2 linked regions of the Fodinibius salicampi genome follow. Each later gene encodes a partner of the first gene's protein in a complex. Links are inferred from orthologs where the notes say so. Each region holds a gene or a part of one and is shown in the gene's direction. Other genes may lie near its edges. The genes, in order: secA and secY.

The links.
Region 2: the proteins of secA (region 1) and secY are in contact, whole or in part, in a crystal structure (PDB 3DIN), measured with the Thermotoga maritima proteins. The link is inferred for Fodinibius salicampi from one-to-one orthologs. Residues at the interface, in WP_004082002.1 of Thermotoga maritima: Glu261, Ala262, Arg263, Lys300, Ala301, Arg302, Thr303, Ile304, Ile305, Leu323, Tyr324, Asp325, Pro326, Val329, Ser330, Tyr333, Ile336, Lys340, Phe345, Val349, Glu363, Phe364, Tyr374, Ser375, Gly376, Gly377, Glu393, Ile395, Thr482, Ser483; in WP_004081795.1 of Thermotoga maritima: Glu108, Gly109, Glu110, Glu111, Ala236, Glu237, Arg238, Arg239, Ile240, Thr241, Ile242, Gln243, Tyr244, Ala245, Arg246, Arg247, Val248, Thr249, Gly250, Arg251, Arg252, Val253, Tyr254, Gly256, Ala257, Ser258, Thr259, Tyr260, Leu261, Pro262.

Annotation. Positions count from the first base shown.
Region 1 is NZ_BAABRS010000003.1:284,231-288,491, forward strand. The notes cover bases 180-4,116. They hold secA (preprotein translocase subunit SecA), read left to right. Parts: upstream 180-532; coding sequence 533-3,916; downstream 3,917-4,116. Other genes in these bases: rpmH (50S ribosomal protein L34), read right to left, coding at 180-301; ppgK (polyphosphate--glucose phosphotransferase), read left to right, coding at 3,984-4,116. Outside these bases: ABEB05_RS12405 (ribonuclease P protein component), read right to left, coding at 1-165; more of rpmH, read right to left, coding at 146-179; more of ppgK, read left to right, coding at 4,117-4,261. UniProt on the Escherichia coli protein: Required for protein export, interacts with the SecYEG preprotein conducting channel.
Region 2 is NZ_BAABRS010000008.1:8,287-11,535, forward strand. Bases 325-3,249 are described here. They hold secY (preprotein translocase subunit SecY), read left to right. Parts: upstream 325-1,098; coding sequence 1,099-2,400; downstream 2,401-3,249. Other genes in these bases: rpsE (30S ribosomal protein S5), read left to right, coding at 325-581; rplO (50S ribosomal protein L15), read left to right, coding at 618-1,079; map (type I methionyl aminopeptidase), read left to right, coding at 2,403-3,209; infA (translation initiation factor IF-1), read left to right, coding at 3,211-3,249. In the rest of the region: rplR (50S ribosomal protein L18), read left to right, coding at 1-45; more of rpsE, read left to right, coding at 57-324. UniProt on the Escherichia coli protein: The central subunit of the protein translocation channel SecYEG. Consists of two halves formed by TMs 1-5 and 6-10.

The DNA of each region.
Region 1 (4,261 bases):
TTTATTGATAATTTGATATCGCAACGCCAAAACACGTCCGCGAATTATATGAGCATCTTTTTCGAAAAGACGCTGAAAGTTCTTCCGGCCCCTCAGGATTTTTTTTCTTGGTAAGCTTAAATCACCGTTTGAGGTCGAAGATTGATTACTTCGGTCCTTTTTCATCACTAATCGTCAAACGATGTCGTCCTTTCTTACGTCGACTTTTCAGTACTTTTTTTCCGTTCTTACTTTTCTTCCGTTTACGGAAACCATGCTTATTCTTACGCTTCCGATTGCTTGGTTGATATGTACGCTTCATGGGTAAATCGGTTTATGAAAACTTCAATTCGTAGATAGACCCACAATTTAAAAATAAATTTAGACAATAAGAACCATAATTTATTGGTTACATTAAATGAAAGGATTAGTAAAAAGATAGAAAAAACCGGCTTTTAAGCCTTAATTAATTTGAACAGACTCTAAGTTAGCTGTAACTTTCGTAAATCATATATAATACAGAGATTAAGTAATACGCTTTATGTTCGACAAAATAGGCGACATTTTAACTAGTATTTTCGGTACGAAGAGCGAGCAGGACCTTAAGAAAATCTGGCCCATCGTTGAAGAAATTAATGAGCACTATGAAAAGATGGAGCAGCTCTCCGACGAAGAGCTCAAACAAAAGACCGAAAATTTCAGACAAAAAATATCCAATGCAACAGCGGAAGTTAAGGAAGATATTGCCTCTGTTAAGGAAATCCTGAACAGCAATGAAGAACTATCGGTTGATCGGCGCCGGGAACTCGGCGAAGAGCTGGAGGAGCTCGAACAGGAACACACCGATACCATTGAAGATGTTCTGGAGGAAATCCTGCCTGAAGCATTTGCGGTAATGAAGGATACCTGCCGCCGCTTTGTCGGTGAAAAATGGAAGGTAGGCGGCAGCATGAACGAATGGGGGATGATTCCCTACGATGTTCAGCTGGCCGGGGCCGTAGCGATGCACCAAGGGAAAATTGCCGAAATGAAAACCGGTGAAGGTAAAACACTGGCCGCAATCATGCCTGCCTATCTGAATGCACTCAGTGGGCGTGGAGTACATATCGTAACGGTCAACAACTACCTCGCCAAGCGTGATGCCGAGTGGAACGAACCCCTGTTTAACTTTCACGGACTTGAAGTGGATTGCGTGGATCTCTACGATCCGAACTCTGAGCAACGCCGAAATGCCTACAGGGCAGATATAACGTATGGAACCAATAACGAATTTGGGTTCGATTACCTGCGTGACAATATGGTGATTAACTCTGAACAGCTTGTTCAGCGTGATCACAACTTTGCTATAATTGATGAGATTGATTCTATTCTGATTGATGAAGCGCGAACGCCACTCATTATCTCTGGCCCCGTTCCGGAAGATAATAAATCCCAAAAATATGAAGAGCTTAAACCCCGTGTTGAGTCTCTGGTTAACGCACAAAAGAAACTGGTGGCCTCTCTCGTTAAAAAAGGTCAGGAAGCACTAGATGAGGGGAATGAGGAAGAGGCAGGTCTGGCGCTTTATCGTGCCCAGCGCGGATTTCCCAAGAACAAGAAGTTCCGCAAAATGATGCAGGTGCCCGCCAATCAAAAGCTGGTTCAGCAAACAGAGGCCTTTTACCTGCAGGATAATGCTCGTCGACTGCCTGAAGTGGATAAAGAACTTTACTATTCGGTCGATATGAAAATGAATAATATCGAGCTTACCGAAAAGGGCCAGGAATTTATTACAAAGGCGAATGAGGATCCCGATTTCTTTATTATTCCGGATCTGGGTACGGAAACTTCCCAAATAGAAGAAGAGATCGAAGAACTCCGGGAAGAAAAAATCAGCGAAATTAAAGAAAATAATGAGTTCAGCGAAGAATACAAGGAAAAGAAGATAAAAGAAGCGCGGCAAGAGGTTGAACAGGAACGAGAACGCCGTTTCAATGAGCTTCACCGACTGTTTGCCGAACGCAGTGACCGTATCCACACGGTTAACCAGCTCCTGAAAGCCTATACCCTCTTCGAACGAGAAGAAGAATATATCGTACAGGAAGGCAAAGTGCAGATTGTTGACGAACACACCGGCCGTGTACTATCGGGACGCCGCTATTCGGATGGCCTCCATCAGGCTATTGAGGCGAAAGAAAATGTTAGCGTGGAAGCAGCTACTCAAACCTACGCCACTATTACTCTGCAGAATTACTTCCGGATGTACAACAAGCTTGCCGGTATGACGGGGACAGCGGCTACGGAAGAAGGGGAGTTTAATGAAATTTACGATCTGGATGTAGTTATCATTCCCACGAATGAACCGGTTATCCGTGATGATAAAGAGGACTTGGTATTCCGGACTAAGCGCGAAAAATATAACGCTGCCATCGAGCGTATCCGCGAATATCACGAAAAAGGACAACCCGTACTTGTGGGTACTACCAGCGTGGATGTTTCCGAAACGATCAGCCGGATGCTCAAGCGCGAAGAAATTCCACATAACGTTCTCAACGCTAAACACCATGCCCAGGAGAGTGAAATTGTCGAAAATGCGGGTCAGCCGGGGGCAGTAACCGTAGCAACGAACATGGCCGGTCGTGGTACGGACATTAAACTGGCGCCGGGCGTCAGGGAAAAAGGCGGACTGGCTATTTTGGGAACGGAACGCCATGAATCGCGCCGCATTGACTTGCAGCTGAGAGGACGTTCCGGGCGTCAGGGAGATCCCGGAGAATCCCAGTTCTTTGTCTCTCTCGAAGATGACTTGATGCAGCTTTTCGGTTCTGACCGCGTCGCCAAAGTAATGGACCGGCTCAACTTTGAAGAAGGCGAAGTCATTACCCATTCCTGGATTACCAAATCGCTGGAACGGGCACAGTCCAAGGTAGAGCAAAACAACTTCAGCATTCGTAAGAAACAGCTGGAGTACGATGATGTTCTCAATAATCAGCGGGAAGTTATTTATGCCCGCCGAAAGCACGCTCTTTCGGGTGATGAACTGAGGAGCGATATTTATGATATGCTCGAAGACTTGGTTCAAAGCGTTGTAGAGGAGCACTATCCTAAAGGAGAACTCGAAGAAATTCGGGATACCATCCTCCGATTCCTGGCAGTAGATATTGACCTGGAACGTGAAGAAATGGGCAAGCTGGGAGAGGATAAGCTTATTGACCATATTATAGAGCGGGCCTACGAGGTCTACAACAAAAAGGAAAAGATGATTTCAGAGCCGCTCTATGAAGTTATCAAAAATATTGAGGCTTCCGATGCCGAGGACAAACCTTCCAAAGTTCAGGTTATCTTTACTGACGGCATTCGTCGCATGCGCGTTGTGGTGGATGTAGAAAATGCACTCGAAAATGAAGGACATGAGGTGGCGCGTGCCCTTGAACGTACGGCCGTTCTCTCTATTATTGATGATAAATGGATGGATCATCTGCGGGAGCTTGATTCCGTAAAAGAAGGGATCGGCCTTCGCTCATTTGCCCAAAAGGACCCCCTCCTGGAATACAAGCGTGAAGCTTTTGATATGTTTAAACAGCTGCTTGATGAGATCAACCAAGAGGCAATTTCCCTGATTTGGAAAGCGATTCCCGAAATGCAGGCCGACAAACAGCGGCTCCAGCAAGCACCCGAAAAACGCGCTAAGGTGAATATGAACCAAGCTAAAACAGAGCATTCGGATGCTACCAACATGGGCTTTAAAACCAATGCCCAGCAGAGTCAAAATGGAGGTCAACAGCAACAACAACAGCGGAGTGACCAAAAACCCCAGCCGGTTACTGTAGAAGAAGAACCAGGACGCAACGACTATGTTAAAATACAAAACATGGGTAGCGGGGAAGTAATCGACATCAAGTGGAAGAAAGCCAAACGCATGATCGAAGAAGACAGCTGGGTCCTTATAGAAAAATAGTTAATGGTTACTGATTATTGGTCAGGGGGAAAACCAATAATAAATAACCATTGCCCAATAACAACATATGGAAGTTTTAGGAATCGATATTGGAAGCTACGGTCTCAAGGGATGTATTGTAGATACGGTGAAAGGGGAAATTCTCTCAGAACGCATAAGTACGCCACCCCTGGAGGATACCACCCCCCACAAAGTACTGGCACAGATGCACCGGATCGTGCGGAAAGAATTTGACTGGGAAGGCCCCATAGGATGCGCTTTCCCGGCACCGGTACGGAATGGCATTGTATTATCCGCTAAACGTATACATGATTCCTGGGTTGACGCCAATGCCGAGCAGCTCTT
Region 2 (3,249 bases), on another replicon or contig:
AAGGCGCTTGCTGAAGGTGCCCGCGAAGGTGGATTAGACTTTTAAAAAGAATTACTATGCCAAAAATAAGAAGAAGACATAACGTAGCTCCCAAGAATTTAAATCTTGAAGAGAAACTGGTTCATATTAACCGTGTTTCCAAGGTTGTTAAAGGTGGACGCCGATTTAGCTTTAATGCTATCGTCGTTGTTGGAAATAAAGATGGCGTTGTTGGTCATGGCCTGGGTAAGGCAAATGAGGTTTCGGATGCCATCCAGAAAGGGTTTGACAATGCTAAAAAGAATCTGATTCGGGTTCCAATGACTAAGACCGGGAGTATATATCATACTATCACCGGAAAAGAGGGAGCTGGAGAGGTACTCTTACGTCCTGCGTCCGAAGGTACGGGTGTAATTGCAGGAGGTCCTGTCAAGGCTCTGCTCGATATAGCCGGAATGCAAAATATATTAACCAAATCCGTGGGTTCTTCTAATCCACATAATATGGTTAAAGCCACCTATAATGGATTGAAAAACTTGACAGATCCGGTTGAAGTAGCTGAGCGAAGAGGTATTTCCTTAAATAAAGTATTTGAAGGGTAATTGATCTAAAAGAACTTTTTAAAGAGTTATAAAATCATGGATTTAAGTAATTTAAAAGCACCCGAACCAAATAAGAAAAACCGTAAGCGCATTGGGCGTGGCCAGGGTTCTGGCTATGGTGGACATACCGTTGGTAAAGGTCATAACGGGCAGCGTGCACGAAGCGGTTTCAAAGAACGCTTCTGGTTTGAAGGCGGTCAAATGCCTCTCCAGCGCCGTATACCCAAATGGGGCTTTACCAATAATTTCCGTACAGAATATGTTGCGGTAAATGTTGGTACTATTGATCTCTTTCTTGAAGCTGGTAAATTGAAGGACCCGGTTATCTCTTTGGATGATCTTATTGAAGCCGGACTTGCCGGTAAAGGAGACCTTGTTAAGCTTCTGGGAGACGGAGATATTGAAAAATCAATAGAGATCGAAGTTCATAACGCCAGTAAATCAGCTAAGAAAAAGGTTGAAGATGCCGGTGGAAGTGTAAGTTTTATTGAGAATTAAAAAATAGTCTCTGTCTTAGATGAGTTTAGTCGAAAATTTTCGCAACATATTTAAAATTGAAGAGCTCAAGGAGCGCATTCTGTATGTGGTCGGTATATTAATGATATACCGTATCGGGAGTTATGTAACACTTCCGGGCGTTGATGCAAGTCAATTAGTTGAAAGTACAGGCAATGCTTCCAGTTTATTAGGGCTCTTTGATATGTTTGTGGGAGGAGCATTTTCCCGGGCAGGTGTATTTGCGTTGGGAATTATGCCTTATATTACCGCAGCGATTATTATTCAGCTGATGGGAGCTGTTGTTCCTTATTTCCAAAAGCTTCAGCGCGAGGGTGAAGAAGGCAGGCGTAAGATTAATCGTATAACCCGCTATGGAACGGTAGGTATTACTGCTGTTCAGGCTATCGGGTTCGCCATTAATTTAATGGCTACCTCACCAAATGCTATTGTAGTTTCTAACATTACTTTTGTGATTACCTCGGTTATTATTTTAACTGCTGGTACTACGTTTGTAATGTGGCTGGGAGAACGTATTACTGACAGGGGAATAGGTAATGGTATTTCTATCCTTATTATGATAGGTATTATTGCCCGACTGCCTGCCAGTTTGATAAATGAAATAACTACTTCAGCGAACGCCATTATTGTTATTGTTGAGATTGCGGCACTTATACTTGTTATTGCATTTTGTGTGTTACTTACGCAGGGTGTACGGAAGATTCCAGTCCAGTATGCGAAACGTGTAGTGGGACGAAAAGTATATGGCGGTACTACACAGTATTTACCGTTAAAAGTAAATGCTGCAGGAGTGATGCCGATTATTTTTGCCCAGTCAATTATGTTTATTCCGAGCACGATAGGAACGTTCTTTCCAGAGAGTGCCACGGTACAGATGTTGACCGCATGGGCTTCTGATTTTACAGGAATCACGTACTCGATTATATTCTTTTTTATCTGTGTGTTCTTTACATACTTCTATACTGCTATAACAGTAAATCCAAGGGAAATGGCAGACACCATGAAACGCCAAGGGGGCTTTATACCAGGTGTTCGCCCCGGGAATCAAACAGTGGAATTTATCGATAATATTTTGACGAAAGTTACACTCCCTGGAGCTATATTTTTAGGATTTATTGCCATATTACCAGCTTTTGCTGCGCGGTTGGGAGTAACAACAGGCTTTGCCATGTTTTATGGAGGTACAAGCCTGCTTATTATTGTTGGAGTTGCGATTGATACGCTCCAGCAGATTGAAAGCCACTTAATGATGCGTCATTATGATGGATTCATGAAGAGTGGTAAGATGAAAAGCCGTCGATAAGGATGATCTTTTTAAAAAGTGAATCTGAAATTGAAAAGATGAGAACAAGCGCGCAGCTTGTTTCTCAGACTCTTGCAGAGGTGGCAAAAGAGATTGAGCCCGGAGTCACTACCGCTAAATTGGATCGAGTTGCAGAAGAGTTTATAAAAAAACAAGGTGGAAGGCCGGCATTTAAAGGATATGGACCAGAAAATAATCCATTTCCGGGCACGTTATGTATTTCTATTAATGAAGAAGTCGTGCATGGTATTCCCAGTGAGAAGAGGGAACTAAAAGAAGGCGATATTGTTTCTATAGATTGTGGTGTCGAAAAGAACGGTTATTTCGGTGATCATGCTTATACTTTCGCAGTCGGTGAATGTGATCCTGAAACTGTTAAGTTACTGAGAACAACGCTTGAATCTCTTTACAAGGGAATAGAAAAAGCGATTCACGGAAATAAGATTGGTGATATTTCACATGCGGTGCAAACATACTGTGAAGACGAAGGGTATGGAGTTGTCCGAGACTTAGTGGGACATGGACTTGGAAAGTCTCTGCACGAAGATCCTTCAGTCCCTAATTTCGGAAGTCCAGGCAGAGGTAACCGACTGCGGTCTGGAATGACTCTGGCAGTAGAACCAATGATAACGCTTGGAAGTTATAAGGTTAAAACTTTGGACGATGGCTGGACCGTTATTACACAAGACGGTAAAAATGCCGCTCATTATGAGCATGATATTGTAGTTCGTGAAGGAAAGGCTGAAATTCTAAGTACTTTTGATTATATTAAAGAGATAACGAAAAACCGAATAAACGCAGATATTTGACATGGCTAAACAAGAGCCAATAAAGCAAGATGGCGAAATT